Regions from separate parts of the Rhodococcus sp. IEGM 1354 genome, predicted to be linked through region 3. Evidence: predicted binding sites of a transcription regulator. Region 3 holds the regulator's gene; each other region holds the start of a gene.
The links. Region 3 encodes LexA, which represses DNA repair genes until DNA is damaged. Its sites were predicted from a motif close to CGAACANNTGTTCG; they were not measured.

Region 1 (4,240 bases), on a different contig from region 3:
GGTGGGTCCGCCCTCGACCCAGTCGTCGAGGTGGTGGGCTTGGCACCAGGTCGCGGGGCGGGTGCAGGAGGGGAAGCTGCAGCCGCGGTCGCGGGCGATGAGGACGATGCGTTGGTCGGCGGAGGCGATGCGTTTGGATCGACCGAGGTACAGGGCTCTGCCGTTGTCGTCGAAGATGGTCAGGTAGTGGTGGGCGTGGGAGGACATGCGGATGGCGTCGCGGATCGAGACGCGGGATCCGGTGGCGGTCATGGCGTAACCGCAGCCTGATTCGAGGTCTTTGAGGGTCATGGTGACGATGGCGGTGACGGGCAGTCCGCGGTGGGTGCCGAGCGTCCCGGAAGCAAGGGTGTGCCGGAGCGCCATCTTCAGGGCATCATGACGGCGTTCGTTCTGGGTGCGCAGATCCCACGCGGCGGCAGCATCACGTATATCTGCTGCTTCGTCTGAGTCTGCAGCGCCGTCGGAAGCAGCTGCGTCCTTGGGTGCCGCTGCGTCCTTGGGTGCGGCTGCGTCCTTGGGTGCCGCTGCGCCGTCGGGCCCTGTGCCGCAACCACAGTCGACACCGTCGCAGTCGTCATCGTCGCAGTCGACACCGTCACCGCAGTCGTAGTTCGTCTCATCCCACAAGCCCGCATCACTGGACCCGGCATGGCCCGGAAAGGGCTCGGGCGGCGGCGTAGTAGCGCTGCCGCTCCCGCCGTTGCCATCACCGCCGGCCTCGTCTTTGTCGTAGTCACGTTCATCCTCGTGGACGATCGATGTCGGGTCGGCAGGATTGTTCACTCCCGGCTTCGCTGCTTGGAGAACAGGGCTTCGAGGTAGGCCCGCAACTCGGAGTCGACGCAGAACTTTCCTTCCGACATTCCGTCGGCACCCTGCTCGCCGAGGTAGAAGAACGCATCGCGCCGTTTCCGCGGCCTCGGCTTCGCGTTCTTGTCTTCGTCTTCGTCGAAGTCGCCGTCGGGGTCGAGGATCGAGTCCAGGTGCGCCACCAGTGGTGCGAAGTCGTCGGGCCGCCTCGTCGAGGCGAGACCCACCAATTGCTGTTCGGCGAGGTCCCGCGTCTGCGGATCGACACTCGACGGCAGGTGCCGGAAGAACTCACGGATCATCTGCACATGCTGGGCATCGAGCAATCCCGCCCGCACCGCTCCAGCGGTGCGCGGCAACAAGGGAGGCAGAACTTCGCCGGACAGTGCGGTGCGGTCACCCAATTCGGCCGCCAGACGTACTCGCGCCCCGGCAGCGCGTGGGGTGATTCGCAGCATCCACGCTACCGAGCACGGCACCGATCCCGGATACACATCGAGCCCGTGTTGCGAGATCAGCTCGTTGAGCCAGGTGTGCGAGTACGCAGTCACAGACCGCGACAGAGCTTCCATGCGTTGGATCACCGCCCGTCGGTCGGCATTCGTCCACGACACCGACGCTCGTTCGGCCAACTGGGCGACCGCCGACTCCGCCGCATGGACCAGTGCCGACAGTTCGGGGTCGGACACCTCAGGGGCAGGCGGCACCGTTTCGATGCCGTCCACCCCTGATCCGCCGTCCCCCGAAAGCATGGACAGAATCTACCGCGACCCACCGACAACTATTCGAACACACGTTCCTATCCGACTTTGTCGCCTCAGACCGCGGTGACGACTGGCACCACTTCATAGGCCAGCTCCGGTAGTCCGGTCCACCTCATGGATCGGTAACGTCGCACTAGCGCAAGCCCGGTATCGACTCAGGAAGGGCACACCATGACCGTGCGACCATCCAGCGATCCCACTGCCGCCGACTGGCTCGTCCACGCTGATCGAGATTGGTGGGACCTCGCCACCAGAGGCCCACTGGGGTACGAGAGCTACGCGCGTCTCCGGTTCATCCCGGATCCGACGAACGCGGATCTGCGTGAGGGCGATGCCGACGTTCCATACGACGAGCGTTCGGAGACAGACCAATTGGCGTTCGTCGTTGCGACGCTGGCCAAACACACGACGACACCAGCGGACTGCCACTTTTGCGTGTGGGAGGGGTGGGGTGGTCTCGAGGCTCACGGGGCCGCGCGAATCAACCTTCCCGAGCGGGAAGCGTTCCTGTTCCGAGGACCTGCGCTGGACCTGCTGAACTGGGAGCAGGCGCTCAATCCCCCGGGTCCCGATGGTCTGCCGATTCCCTCGTTCGTCTGGCCCGCCGACCGCGCCTGGTGCATCGCCAACGACGTCGACCCACACTTCGCCACCATCGGTGCCAGCTCGTCCGCGATAAAGGACGTTCTCGCCGACCGTCGAGTCGACACGGTCATCGACGACCCTGCCAGCCCACAACCCTGGTACAGCCATTGAACACCGACGGCGCAGAATGGTCGAATACTGATCTGCAGCAGGATGTCTCGGAAGCAGACTGGGTAAACGACAGTCTGCAGGTCGTCGCCAACACCACGGTGGGCTCGCTGGTCCCCACTGTGTTCGACGCCTATGCCCGCATTCCGTATCCCGCGCGCAACGGCACGCCACACCGTACGACGCCGGCGAAACCCGTTGCAGCCTTGCACGTTCAGCTGACATCGATCATCGAGGTACTCGCTCGTAGCACGAACACACCGGACGATTGCTTCTTCGCTATCTGGGAAGGCAACACGGCACTCGACGACATGCGCGTGATGGCACCGACCGCAGTAATCGCCGGCTACAACTATTTCCTGTTGAGGGGTCCGATCGAACGCGCAACGGACACCCTCGGAGGATTGTCTCCGAATCTGTGGTGGCCCGCCGACCACGCGTGGTGCATGGTTCAGCACTTCGATTTCCCCGCTGCGTATTTCGGAGGCACTACGGATGCCGTCGCGGACCTTGTGACGCTCACCGACATCGAGTCGAGGCAAGTCCGCGTCGACCAGATCATCACTGCAGCCTACGACGAGACCGATTAGCCCCCGCCAACAAATCTCGGTAACCGACGCTACGTCAGAACTGCGCCCGAGGTGCTCCCATTCCCGGGTCGATTTGGAACGGTCCGCTGGGGGACGGCGCTATCGGGAAGTCGAAGATTGCGGTGGGGATGTACACGGTGGCACAGGAGTTGGGGATGTCGACCACCCCGGACAGGCGTCCTTCGATCGGTGCCGATCCCAGCAGCAGGTACGCCTGCTCGGGGCTGTAGCCGAACTTGGTGAGGTAGTCGATCGCGTGCATGCAGGCGTTTTGGTAGGACAGGTCGGAGTCCAGATACTTCTGCTCACCGTCGACGGTCACCGAAATACCTGAGAAGGCAATCCATTCCGAGTACTGCGGTGCGGTGTTGCCTGGCATGAAGATCGCGTTTTCGCTCACCCCGTACGTTTCCATGCCGCCCTTGATCAGGTCGACGTGCAGGTCCATGAAACCGCCCATTTCGATGGCACCACAGAAGGTGATCTCGCCGTCACCCTGCGAGAAGTGCAAGTCTCCGAACGACAACTTCGCCCCCGGTACGAACACCGGATAGAAGACGCGAGTGCCCTTGGTGAGATTCTTGATGTCCTGATTGCCACCGTTCTCTCGTGGCGGTGCCGTACGTGCGGCTTCGCCTGCGACACGCGAGAACTCGTCGCCGCTCAACGATCCCAAAATTGCCCCGTCGAGTTCGGGTGCCAAAGCCAGTGGCGGAACACGATGGGGATCGGTGGCGATCAGAGCACCTTCACGGGCGTTCCACTTCGCCAGCAGAGCAGCCGACGGCGCGGTTCCCATCAGGCCGGGATGGGTGATTCCGGTGTACTTCACGTGCGGAACGTGGCGAGATGTGGTGGTCTGGCCGGAAAAGTCCCAGATCGCCTTGTACGCATCGGGGAATCGATCGGTGAGGAATCCGCCGCCGTTCTGCTTGGCGAAGATCCCCGTATATCCCCAGCCCTGACCGGCGAGCGGACCCGAATCTTCCTGGGGGATCGGACCGACGTCGAGAATATCGACGATCAGCAGGTCCCCGGGCTCGGCTCCCTCGATATGGAACGGCCCGGACAACGTGTGCACGTTGTTGAGCGGCGCATTCAGAATGTCCTCGGCGGAGTCGTCGTTGTGGATGGCCCCGTCGAACCATTCGCGGCAGTGCGCCCGAAACGACGTGCCGGGTTTCACTGTGACCGCGGCCGGGATGTCGGGATGCCATCGGTTGTGACCGACGATCTCCTGTTCGGTGAAACTCTTCGTCGAGTCGAGCGGAAACAGCAGTTCGGGCACGAGGCACCTCCGGTTGCGCGGATTCTCCTCCC
Region 2 (4,240 bases), on a different contig from region 3:
GCGCTGAGGACGGCACGGTCGAGGCGATCCAGTCCGAGCTTGTCCACGTCGTAGACCACGAGCGCGGCCTTGGCGGTGTCCTGGGTGACGGTGCCGTCCCCGCGCACGTCCGCGTAGTCGCGAACTCGGCGCAGCAGTCGGTTCGCGATTCGGGGTGTGCCACGCGAGCGTCCTGCGATCTCGGCGCAGCCGTCACGGTCGATGGGGACACCCAGAATCCCGGCGGATCGCATCAGAATTCGTTCGAGTTCACTCGGCTCGTAGAAATCCATGTGCGCCACGAACCCGAAGCGGTCGCGCAGCGGTCCGGTGAGCGCGCCGGACCGGGTGGTCGCACCGACGAGAGTGAACGGGGCGACCTCCAAGGGAATGGATGTCGCTCCCGGCCCCTTGCCGACGATCACGTCGACACGGAAGTCCTCCATGGCCAGATACAACATTTCCTCGGCCGGCCGGGCGATCCGATGAATCTCGTCGATGAACAGCACGTCCCCTTCGACGAGGTTGCTGAGCATCGCGGCCAGATCGCCCGCACGCTCGAGGGCGGGCCCGGAGGTCAACCGCAGTGAAGTGCCGAGTTCCGCGGCGATGATCATCGCCATGCTGGTCTTTCCCAGGCCGGGCGGACCCGACATCAGGATGTGATCGGGGGTGCCGCCGCGCATCTTCGCCCCCGAGAGCACCAGCTGCAGTTGCTCACGCACCCGAGGCTGACCGATGAAATCGGTGAGGTTCTTCGGACGCAGACTGGTCTCGATGTCGAGGTCGTCGGACATGGCCTCCGCACCGACCTGGGATTCCCCGAATTCGTCGTCCTCGGTCACGCCGACCTACCTGGACTTACCGAGGTACGCCAACGCGGCCCGCAGTGCGGTGGACGTCGTGGCCTCGGGCTGCTGTGCGAGTACCGCGTCGGTGGCCTCCTCGGCCTGCTTCGCCGGAAATCCGAGACCGATCAGGGCTTCGACGATCTGATCGCGCATCGAGTTGCCGACCCCGGAACCGGGCACCACGGAACTGCCGGCGCGGCCGACAACGGCGTCGACCTTGTCGCGCAGCTCGACCACCATCCTCTCGGCCCCGCGCTTGCCGATACCGGGAACTCTGGTGAGGGCCCCGATGTCGCTGTCCGCCAATGCTGTTCGCAGGGAGTCGGGTTCGTGTACCGCAAGCGTGGCCATCGCAATTCGTGGCCCGACTCCGGAAACCGTGAGCAGCAGCTCGAACAGCTCACGTGATTCCTTGTCGGGAAACCCGTACAGCGTTTGCGAGTCCTCGCGCACGATCATGGTGGTGAGCAGAGTGGACTCGCTCCCCCGATGCAGCGTCGCCAACGTCGCCGGTGTGGCATTGACGCGATATCCGACACCGGCCGCCTCGAGTACTGCGTGATCGAGAGCGATGTCGATCACCGACCCGCGAATGGATGCGATCACCGTGCGCCCGCCTCCTTCTTGGCCAGTTTCTCGATTTTGCGCGCCACGGCGGCGCGAGCTTTGCGTTCCTCGGCCAGACGCGCGTCGTACTTGCGCTTCTGTTCGGCGGCCATCGCCTCGGCTTTGGCCATCCGGGCGATCATCGGGGCGCGCCAGCAGTGACAGATACCCAGAGCCAACGCATCTGCGGCATCAGCGGGAGTCGGCGCGGTCTGCAGCCCGAGAATGCGCATGACCATGGCGGTGACCTGTGCCTTGTCGGCCGAACCGTTGCCGGTGACGGCTGCCTTCACCTCACTGGGAGTGTGGAAGCAGACGTCGATACCACGCCGGGCCGCAGCCAGTGCGATGACGCCGCCTGCCTGCGCGGTGCCCATGGCCGTCCGTACGTTGTGCTGAGCGAAGACTCGCTCAATCGCCACCACCGACGGCTTGTGGGTATCGAGCCAGTATTCCGCTGCTTCGGATATCCGCAGCAGACGCTGCGCGAGATCCATGTCGGCGGGAGTCCGGACCACATCCACGTCGAGAGCGACGACTGTGCGACCGACGCCTCCCTCGATCAAACTGAGCCCACACCTGGTGAGACCGGGGTCGACACCCATCACCCGCACGTCACCACACCTTCCGCTTACGAACTGTTGTTCGATAGCGTAGCGGAGCGCACCGACGGATCAGGGCTACGACACCCGGTCGATCACCGTGAGCAAACGGACCGGGTCAGTCCTCGTCGTCCAGTTCGGCCATGACCTCGTCCGACAGGTCGACGTTGGACCAGACGTTCTGCACGTCGTCGCTGTCTTCGAGGGCGTCGATCAGCTTGAAGACCTTGCGCGCTCCGTCCGCGTCCACCGGGACGTTGACCGAAGCCTGGAAGCTCGCCTCCGCGGAGTCGTAGTCGATGCCCGCGTCCTGCAGTGCGGTACGCACTGCGATCAGATCGGTCGGCTCGCTGACGATCTCGAACGTGTCGCCGTTGTCGTTCACTTCCTCGGCACCGGCCTCGAGAACCGCCATCAACACGTCGTCCTCGCTCTGTCCGTTCTTCTCGAGCGTCACGACGCCTTTGCGTGAGAACAGGTAGGACACCGAACCCGGATCGGCCATGTTTCCGCCGTTACGAGTCATTGCTACTCGAACTTCGCCTGCTGCACGATTGCGGTTGTCGGTGAGGCACTCGATGAGGATGGCGACACCGTTGGGGCCGTAACCCTCGTACATGATGGTCTGCCAGTCGGCTCCGCCCGCTTCTTCGCCGGCTCCGCGCTTGCGCGCACGTTCGATGTTGTCGTTGGGAACCGACGTCTTCTTCGCCTTCTGGATGGCGTCGTAGAGCGTCGGGTTGCCCGTGGGGTCACCACCACCCGTGCGGGCCGCCACCTCGATGTTCTTGATGAGCTTGGCAAACGACTTGCCGCGTCGGGCGTCGATCACCGCCTTCTTGTGCTTGGTGGTGGCCCATTTTGAGTGGCCGCTCATGCGATAGAGCCCCTTCCTGCTCGAATTCGGTGTTGTCGACTTTACTCGCCCGTGTCATCGCTCCGCCCCAACCGGCGATTACGGGTTTCTACGCGCTGCGCACCATGTCCACGAAGAGTCGGTGCACTCGATCGTCTCCGGTGACCTCGGGATGGAAGCTGGTGGCCAGCACTCGGTTCTGGCGCACGGCCACCACACGGCCCGCAGCAGGCCCGTTCGGGACGGTGGCGAGTACTTCGACGTCCGCACCGACACGCTCGACCCAGGGCGCGCGAATGAACACTGCGCGCATCGGTCCGCCCTCGATGTCGGCGAATTCGAGATCGGTCTCGAACGAGTCGACCTGTCGGCCGAAAGCGTTGCGGCGCACGGTGATATCGAGACCGTCGAGGTGTTCCGCGTCGGGCCTGGTGTCGAGAATGTCCGACGCCAGCAGAATCATCCCCGCGCACGATCCGTACGCGGGCATGCCGTCGGCCAGACGAGCCCGCAGCGGCCCGAGCAGATCGAAGACACCGAGCAGAGTGCTCATCGTCGTGGATTCGCCGCCGGGAATGATCAACCCGTCGATTCGGGCGAGTTCGTCCGGCCGCCGCACGGTGATTCCATGCCCACCGCTCGACTCCAGTGCGGCCAAGTGCTCGCGGACATCGCCCTGCAGTGCGAGTACGCCGATCGTCGGCGGCGTCACTTCAATCCGAAAGGATCGACGTGCGGTTTCGAGGTGTCGCGCTCGAAGCGCATCAGTCCCTCTTGGACGACGGCGGCGACCATACGCCCGGAGATGTCGAAGATTCGCCCCTGGGCCAGTGCTCGTCCGAAATCAGCGGACGGCGACGTCTGGTCGTAGAGCAGCCATTCGTCCGCTCGGAACGGCCTGAGGAACCACAGCGCGTGATCGAGGGAGGCCGTCTGCGTGACGGCGTCCGGATGCGGCACCTTGGCCGATCCGATGAGCGTCATGTCGCTCATGTAGGCGAGCGCGCAGACGTGGAACACCTGATCGTCGGGCAGCGTGTCACGGTACCTGAACCAGACCCGTTGCTGCGCAGCGAAACTGGGATGCTTGACGGTCTGATCGTCGGGAATGAGACGGATGTCCCATTCGGACCACTCCTTGTAGTAGGAGGTGTCGTACTCCGCCAGGGTGGTGGGGTCGGGCAACGATTCCGGTCCGACTACCTCGGGCATGAGGTCCTGATGGGAGATCCCGTCGTCGTCGCCGTGGAACGAGGCGGACATCGTGAAGATGGCCTTGCCGTGCTGAATTCCGGTTACTCGACGGGTGCAGAACGACCGGCCGTCCCGAATGCGATCGACCATGA
Region 3 (4,240 bases):
CGGGTGAGCCGGCCGACGATGTCCGAGAACAGCTCGACGGCTTGATCTTTCGCGGTTTCGTCACCGAATTCGGTTCTCGACGGTTGGCCGATCTGCCACGCTATCTCGCTGCGGCGACGAAGCGACTGTCCACGCTGCCGAGCAGCGCGGGCCGCGACGCTGCGGCGATGGACGTTCTCGACCGGGTGTACGGCTCGTACGGGCGGCTGTTGGATTCGCTTCCGGAGAGCAGGAAGAGCAGCCCGGGTGTGCAGGAGCTGTTCTGGATGATCGAGGAGCTGCGGGTGGGGCTGTTCGCGCAGGGAATTCGTACCGCGTATCCGGTATCGGAGAAGCGCATCGAGAAGGCGATCGCCGATCAGTCTCGCTGATCGGCCCGCGGTTCACTCGACGTCGGCGGACTCTCGATGTTTGCGGAGTTCGTGAATTTCCTTCTCGAAGTCCTCGGCCGAACTGAACGAGCGGTAGACCGACGCGAAACGAAGGTAGGCCACTTCGTCGAGATCGCGTAGCGGTCCGAGAATGGCCAGGCCCACTTCGTTGCTGGGAATCTCGGCCGAACCGGCCGCGCGAATATTGTCTTCGACTTGCTGAGCCAGCAGGTTCAGCGCGTCGTTGTCGACGTCTCTGCCCTGGCAGGCGCGACGAACTCCTTTGACGACCTTCTCCCGACTGAACGGCTCGGTCACACCACTGCGTTTCACGACGGCGAGCACGGCAGCCTCCACGGTGGTGAAGCGTCGACCGCACTCGGGGCAGGACCGGCGTCGCCGTATTGCCTGACCCTCGTCCATCTCACGCGAATCCACCACGCGTGAGTCGGGGTGCCTGCAGAACGGGCAATGCATGAGGGAGCCTCCGTCGTAGCCGATACTCCGACGACGAACGTGCGCGTCGGGGCAGTCTTCGAGGATACTCAGCCACGCTGGGCACCATGGTGCCGGTGGTCATCTGCTGGGTGCGTACTCGACGAGCGCTCCGTCGTGAACCATGACCGCGCCGGCGGGCTGAGTGGCCGCGTCGGGTGTGGTCGCGCTCAGATTCGCGATGCCGATCAGACCGCCGGCCACGACGACCACAGCCAACATCCACAGAACGAGAGAGCGTGGGCGCACGGTCTGGCTCGCGAAATGGGCCGAGGTGTCGTCGAAGTCTCGATCCGCCATCTCGCGATCGGTGACGTCGGTCCAGGACTCGTCCACCACAGGCAAGCACGGGCCGTTCTGCGTCCGACGCGCGTGGTTCTGCAGCACGGGCCGCGAGCGCCGACGACGCTCGACGACACCGGATCGCGAACGCAAACCGGCAGTGGTGGGACGATCGGTGGTGATGGTCATCGGAACCTCGTCTTCGCTCGTTGGATCGATTGTTCGATCAGGCGTTCGATGGACGCTTGTTCGAAGTTCTATCACGCGCCTCCGACAAAGTCTGTAGAAAACGCGACACGAGTCGAACAGATGTTTGATTCAACAGCTGATACACGCTAGATTCGTGTCAGAAACCACACGCCACACGAGTCGACAACATCAACTCCAGTCCGCGTGGATCGATACCGCGTAGACCGAATCCAGCCGCATCAGCAGGAGGCCGACAGCATGAAGGACGAGACCTCGACGAGGTCCATCACCGGTTCCAGTACGACGGGTTCCACGAAAGCTGGTTCCACGCGAGCCGGATCCTCGACGGTCGGCAAGGCCGCGGCCGGAAAGCCGGCCGCCGAGCCTACCCCGAAGGCCATGGAGGTGGGCACCGACATCAGCGCGGGGCTCACCGAGCGCCAGCGGAAGGTGTTGGAGGTCATCCGGGCATCGGTCACCGAGCGCGGATACCCACCCAGCATTCGAGAGATCGGCGATGCCGTGGGCCTGACGTCGACGTCGTCCGTCGCCCATCAGTTGCGCACCCTGGAGCGGAAGGGATTTCTGCGGCGCGACGCCAACCGCCCCCGCGCGGTCGACGTTCGCGGACTCGACGAGGTGCAGGCCGATCAAGCTGCCGCCGCGGTCGACGGCTCGTCCGAGGATCAGGACCGGTTGCCGACTCCCACGTTCGTTCCCGTTCTGGGGCGGATCGCCGCGGGTGGTCCGATTCTGGCCGAGGAAGCCGTCGAGGACGTGTTCCCACTCCCCCGCGAGTTGGTCGGTCAGGGATCGTTGTTCTTGCTCAAGGTCGTCGGCGAGTCCATGATCGACGCGGCGATCTGCGACGGCGACTGGGTCGTCGTGCGTCAACAGTCCGTGGCCGACAACGGCGACATCGTCGCGGCGATGATCGAGGGTGAGGCCACGGTCAAGACGTTCAAGCGTTCCAAGGGTGAGGTGTGGCTCATGCCGCACAACCCACTGTTCGAGCCGATCCCGGGCAACAATGCTGCCATTCTCGGCAAGGTCGTCACCGTGATGCGCAAGCTCTGAACTCTGTTCGGACACAACGAAGAAGGGCCGCAGCACAGATGCTGCGGCCCTTCTCGTCGGTCCTGAACGATCGGCAGAATCAGAGATTCAGTCCGCGACCGATGATCTCCTTCATGATCTCCGTGGTGCCGCCGTAGATGGTCTGTACCCGAGAATCCATGTACGCCTTGGCGATCGGGTACTCCTTCATGTAGCCGTACCCACCGTGCAGCTGAAGGCATCGGTCGATGAGCTTGACCTGGTTCTCGGTGGTCCACCACTTGGCCATGGCAGCTTCCTGCACGGTCAACTTGCCGTCGTTGAGCAGTTCGATGAATTTGTCGACCATGATGCGGGTGGCGGTGGTTTCGGTAGCGAGTTCCGCCAACACGAATCGCGTGTTCTGGAACTTTCCGATCGACTTACCGAATGCCTTGCGGTCACGGCAGTACTGAATGGTCATCTCCAGTGCCGATTCCATGGCTGCAGCGGCAACGACGGCAATCGAGAGCCGCTCCTGGGGCAAGTTCTGCATCAGGTAGATGAAGCCCATGCCTTCTTCGCCGAGCAGGTTGGCGGCGGGAACCCGAACGTCGGTGAAGCTGAGCTCAGCGGTGTCCTGGGCCTTCATGCCGATCTTGTCGAGGTTGCGGCCACGCTCGAAACCGGGCATGCCCCGTTCGACGACCAGCAATGAGAAGCCCTGGGCCCCCTTCTCGGGATCGGTGCACGCCACGACGATCACCAGATCGGCGTTGATGCCGTTGGTGATGAACGTCTTCGAGCCGTTGAGCACCCAGTCGTCGCCGTCCCGAACGGCCTTGGTCTTGATGCCCTGCAGGTCGCTGCCGGTGCCCGGCTCGGTCATGGCGATCGCGCTGATCAGCTCACCCGAGCAGAATCCGGGAAGCCAGCGCTGCTTCTGCTCGTCGTTGGCCAACTCGATGAAGTACGGCGCGACGACGTCGTTGTGCAGGGTGAAGCCGATGCCGCTGTAGCCGCCGCGGGTGGTCTCCTCGGTGACGATGGCGTTGTAGCGGAAGTCCTTGACTCCGCCGCCGCCGAATTCCTCGGGAGCAGCAGTTCCGAGGAAGCCCTGCTTCCCGGCCTCGACCCACACGTCGCGGTCGACGAGGTTCTGCTCTTCCCACTTCGCATGATTCGGCGCTACGTGCTGTTCGAGAAACTTCCGGTACGACTCCCGGAACAGCTCGTGCTCGGGCTCGAAAAGTGTGCGTTCCACGCGGGTCTCCTTGTTCGGTGCGCACCGTCGTCGACCGCGAGAAAGGGGTGTCACAGCGCGGTCGTCGGTGCGACTGACGTCACGGTTCAACAGTACGTTCGCGGTGCACCGGGGGTCGATGACCAAAACGTGCGCGATCCGTGACCGCCCCTGCTAGCGTCGTCGAGTCGTTCTCCCTCGGGCCAACGCCGAGACGATCGGGTATCCGACGAGTATGCCCAGCGATCCCCACGCGATACCACCGAGTTCGACCGATCCGACGGAGAGCGTCAGGTCGCCGATTCCGGCGACGAGTGCTGCTGCGACGACGGTGAGGTTCACCGGATCGGTGAAATCCACCTTGGCATCGGTCCAGATTCGAACGCCGAGCAGTCCGATGAGCCCGTAGAGCACGAGTGTCGCTCCACCGATGACACCGTCCGGGACGGTGAAGATCAGCGCACCGAACTTGGGCGAGAACGCCAACACGATCGCGGTGATCGCGGCAACCCAGTACGCGGCGGTCGAGTACACGCGGGTCGCGGCCATCACTCCGATGTTCTCGGCGTATGTGGTGGTTCCCGATCCACCAGCAGCCCCGGCCAGGGTGGTCGCCAACCCATCG
Region 4 (4,240 bases), on a different contig from region 3:
ATCGGCCGGCACTCCCGACGATGCGCTGGCGATCAGCGCATCGCTGTTTCGGCCGACACGGTCGATGATCTGCGAGCGAAGCGACTGCTCTGCGACGAGGTAGATCGCCAGAGCGCTGACCGCAACGGCGAGCGCCGCCAGGCTCATCGTCAACACTCGAATCCGTCCGTGCAACGACAGCGCCCTCGGGCGGGTGTGCGCACGTGAATACCTCATGGATCGAGTATGCCGGTCGGCAGCGACCAGAATTCGCGAGGCTGCCATGAGTAGGCACCGAAGAGCGCACCGATACTCAGAATGGCGGCTCCTCGTCTTCTTCGTTGGTCGATTCTGGTTCGGGGGTCGGGTTGTCGGGTGGGTCGGGGTAGGCGATGATGCCGGATCGTGTGGGTTGGGTGGGGATGTGTGGCCGGAGGTCGTTGCCGATGATGGGTACTGCGGTTCCTTTGGCTGGCAGGGCGATTCGGGTGGTCTTCGAGGTGGAGGTCCACAGGATCGCGCCGCCGGGGAGCATTACTGCTTTCCAGTAGCCTGCGGTTTTGACGCTGTGGTGGTATTCGCAGAGGCATTGGAGGTTGTTGATGGTGGTCCAGCCGCCGCCGAGTGGGTTGGCGTGGTCGAACGGGATCACGTGGTCGAGTTGGCAGCGTGCAGCGGGTCGGTGGCAGCCGGGGAAGCGGCAGTGCCGGTCGCGGAGTCGTATGGCGGCGGTGGTGAGGGCGTCGGGTCTGTAGATCAGGGCTCGGTCGGTGAGGGGGTCGCGTCGGACGGATTTTGCGAGGGTGGGGTCGGCGGCGATGGCGGCTTCGAGGGCTGCGGCGAGGGATGCGTTGCCGAGGTAGATGCCTGCCGGTGTGTGGATCATGCGGCGGTTCGACCGGATCATCGAGGGTAGGTCGAGGGCAGAGCTGTGCCGTGTGCCCCGGCCGATTGGGGTGTGGGTACAGAACAGTGCCGCTGCGGAGGCAAGGGCATTCCGACGCCGTTGCCGGGTGTCGTCATCAACGGTCGGCTCAGGTGGTGTCGCGGCGGTCGTCGAATCGGTCTGTGCAGCAGCCGAACCCGAACGCGAATACGGACCCGGCCCTGCGTCGCGATGCGGTCCTGGGTCCGGTGGCGGCGGTGATGGTATTGACGGTAGTGGTGGTGGGGTGCTCGCCGCGCGCGACGTTGCGGTGCCGGTACCGGTTGCGGTGCCGTTGCTTGTTGGCGGGGTGTGCGATCGGGTCACTGTGTCGGCACCCGACCGCGAGCTACCCCCAGGATCGCTATTGGCACCGTCTACCCACTCCGCACCGTCCACCCACTCTGCACCGTCCACGCGTTCTGCATTGTCGGTTGCATTCTTGGTCGCGCTGTCGGTGTGAGTTGTCGGTGCTGCCGTGTCCGCTGGCGCTGACTTCTCCGTTGCGTTGTCCGTCGGCGCTGCTGAGCGTGTTGCGGTGCTGGTGCCTGTGTCGGTGCGTGTATCCGCATGCGCTGGAGGCGTATTCGATTCGGCTACGTTCGATGCCGCCGAGTTCGGCTGTGCCGGCTCGGGTTCTGTCGTGTTCGGCTGGGCTGTGGTGTCTGTGGTGTCTGTCGATTCAGCGGAGCGTTGTTCCCATTCCCCGGTTTCCGGGTTCTGCACTGCCAGCCCAAGTGTCTCGGCGAGGGTGACCGCTTCGGTGAGCAGAATCTGCCACTGACTGTTTCGGGCTAGTTCCCGCGCGAGGTCGGGGTCGATGGAACCGTGCCCGGCCAGGTACGCCGGATTTGCGAGCAGTCCGATGAGGGTGGCGATGTCGACGGTGATCATCGTCAACGGCACCCGACGATCCGGCAGCTCTGCATCTTTCTTCGGGCAGTCCGACCGTGGGCACAGGCAAATCAGCCGTGGTTCTCCGTGCATCCGCGCCATGAACGCATCACACAGTCGTTCCTGCTTACCGCGCGGATCCTTCACACACACCGTGTCGGCCATCTCCTCCAGGAGCTGCCATGCGGCGGCGGCTTCGGGGGCGGTCAATACTGCTCGGATCCGCGCCAACTCCCCAGCCGGGGCATACGAGACACTGCGGAACTTCCTCGCGAACTCCCGCAACGCCGCTGCTTCCTCCGGCGCGACCCGCAGCAGAATGTCCCAGATCTCCTTCTCCAACGGCCCCGGCGAGAGTCGGCGCGCGGCTTCGACGATCTCGTCCTCGACCGACCGCACGATGTCGTCCGAGAGGTTGTCGAGAATCCGGCACGCCACCCTCACTCGCGGAAGGTCGATATCACCGGCCTCGAACGCAGACCGTAGCTTCGGCATGCGGGTGTGCAGGGCGACCCCGACAGAGATGTAGGCCTCGGCGACCGTCGCCGAGCATCCCAACGCGACCGCCATCTCGGTGCGTCCGTACCGGCTGTAGTGTCGATGCTTCGCATCCTGGGCGATGCAGGTGAGGTGGAAGTCGTAGCAGGCAGAGATCTTTCGGGCCGCATGCCGATTCTCTTCTCGCGCGGCAGTGGTCAACGCATCCAACGACACCACTGGTGCAGCCATTTTTCACCCCCCCCGGTAACCCCCAGTTCAGAACATGCGTTCGAACTGAAGAAAGAGTATCTCGACCCACCGACAAGAATGGAAAGGTGCCTCGCGGGCACTTGCTGACACTGCCTAATACGTCGGGCTGATGCTGTGGTGCGCGCAATCGACGCCATGCTGAACGTAGTCGTTGCCGAGTTCGGCGCAATCGATGTTCTGGTTCTCAATGCCTCGGGTGGCCTGGAGTACGGTGCAGAACCCGACTGCGCGATGAGTATCAATCGCGACGCGCAGGTGGCGCTGGCTCGCGCGAGTATCGACCGTATGAAGCCGGGCTCGCGGATCGTTTTCCTCACCAGTCACCAGGCGCATTTTCACGGCACGAAGCCGGTCCCCGTCGAATACGAACCCGTTGCTGCTAGCAAGCGAGCGGGGGAGGATGCCCTGCGTGGGATGATTCCTGAATTAGATTCTCGGGGAATCGAATCGGTCGTGGTGTCCGGGGGCATGATCGAGGGCACGATCGTGGTCACCCTGCTCGAACGCCGTAACCCGGACTCAGTCGCTGCGCGAACCGCGCAGGGTGCGCTCCCGACCATTGCGGAGTTCGCGGCGGCTGTGGCGGAGGCTGCAATCGGACCCATCGAGAAGTCCGGCCGGACTGTCTACGTCGGTGGAGCCGACTACCTCGACGGGTCCGTGTCGGGGTAGTCGGCTCCGATCGATCGGATGAGGGATCAGCTACCGAGAACGCAGAACTGGCCGCTGGTGAGGTTCAGTGCCAACGACAGCGGCCCGACGCAGTCGACGCCGCGTGCCTCGGATGTTGCACCGGATCCCCATCCTGCGACCGCGAGGGTCGTCTGGCCGGCATCTGCCCACGAGTGCGCGATTCCGCCGCCGAGTGCTAGCGCGTATGCCGTGCCCGCGTTCTTGCTTGCTCCGAGCGCGACACCGTACCCGTTGGCGTAGGTGTTGGTTGCGCCCGGCCCGTCGTTGACACTGACGGCGGTGCCGCTGTCAGCGGCACCGGCGGTTGCGCTTCCGGGTCCCTCCGAGGTGGCTCCGCAGCTCGCGGTGTCGCTCACCTGGATGTCGTTGGCCGAGGGCGGCGACACGCACGTGACCGGTGCCGCCGACGCGGTGGCGGTGCCGGCGAAGGCGGCCGCCGTCAGGCCCGATCCGATGGCGAAAATAGCTGCGGTGCGGGCGATTCGACTACCGAACCGACTGGACGTTCGCGCGGAGGAGGAGTTGGAAGAAACCGTACGGGGCAGGGAAACAGAGAACAACAGAAAGCTCCTTCACGAGCGAAACGGGTCGGTGCGGCACACGGTACCCCGCTCCGGGGGTCCGTGACAGCAAGCCGGTACAGATTGTGTAACGGTGCCGATGGCATCGGGAGATGAATCGTCGTAGAAGTCCGGTTTCTCGGACCCCTGCGGCATCGGTCGAGCCGGTTCGTACCGCCTTTGTACTGTCCAGGTTCTACGTACGAAGTCCGGTCGATTCTGTTCCGTCAGTTCGTGATTGAGGCTTGGCTGTCGGCTCGGTGCCGGTCTCCGAAGCGGGTGGCGATGCTCCGAGTCGGCATGCCCGGGCGACCGCCGAACGAAAGGAAATTGTTATCGGAGGGCTGGCGAGCCGTCGGACGCGAGCTCGATAGTTGGGTCTCACAGCGCAACCGTCGATCTGACCAGATCGATTTGTCGACGCTCACAATAGATTTGA

Region 1: the regulator LexA is predicted to act here: its motif matches at 1,600-1,613, upstream of QM588_RS25765 (DUF222 domain-containing protein).
Region 2: the regulator LexA is predicted to act here: its motif matches at 2,071-2,084, upstream of ruvC (crossover junction endodeoxyribonuclease RuvC).
Region 4: the regulator LexA is predicted to act here: its motif matches at 2,557-2,570, upstream of QM588_RS16785 (DUF222 domain-containing protein).

The regions. Positions count from the first base shown of each region.
Region 1 is NZ_JASHKT010000001.1:55,619-59,858, forward strand. Features, by position in the region: gene QM588_RS25760 (HNH endonuclease signature motif containing protein) at 1-786, opposite strand, end outside; gene QM588_RS25765 (DUF222 domain-containing protein) at 783-1,565, opposite strand; gene QM588_RS00330 (hypothetical protein) at 1,749-2,333, shown strand; gene QM588_RS00335 (hypothetical protein) at 2,330-2,920, shown strand; gene fmdA (formamidase) at 2,955-4,208, opposite strand.
Region 2 is NZ_JASHKT010000004.1:455,453-459,692, forward strand. Features, by position in the region: gene ruvB (Holliday junction branch migration DNA helicase RuvB) at 1-776, opposite strand, end outside; gene ruvA (Holliday junction branch migration protein RuvA) at 831-1,436, opposite strand; gene ruvC (crossover junction endodeoxyribonuclease RuvC) at 1,433-2,050, opposite strand; gene QM588_RS11700 (YebC/PmpR family DNA-binding transcriptional regulator) at 2,157-2,915, opposite strand; gene pdxT (pyridoxal 5'-phosphate synthase glutaminase subunit PdxT) at 3,004-3,606, opposite strand; gene QM588_RS11710 (acyl-CoA thioesterase) at 3,603-4,240, opposite strand, start outside.
Region 3 is NZ_JASHKT010000005.1:14,990-19,229, forward strand. Features, by position in the region: gene hrpA (ATP-dependent RNA helicase HrpA) at 1-371, shown strand, start outside; gene nrdR (transcriptional regulator NrdR) at 384-848, opposite strand; gene QM588_RS12170 (hypothetical protein) at 948-1,337, opposite strand; gene lexA (transcriptional repressor LexA) at 1,737-2,414, shown strand; gene QM588_RS12180 (acyl-CoA dehydrogenase family protein) at 2,494-3,636, opposite strand; gene QM588_RS12185 (uracil-xanthine permease family protein) at 3,790-4,240, opposite strand, start outside.
Region 4 is NZ_JASHKT010000007.1:80,710-84,949, reverse strand. Features, by position in the region: gene QM588_RS16790 (methyl-accepting chemotaxis protein) at 1-216, opposite strand, end outside; gene QM588_RS16785 (DUF222 domain-containing protein) at 293-2,527, opposite strand; gene QM588_RS16780 (SDR family oxidoreductase) at 2,684-3,220, shown strand; gene QM588_RS16775 (DUF6764 family protein) at 3,247-3,801, opposite strand.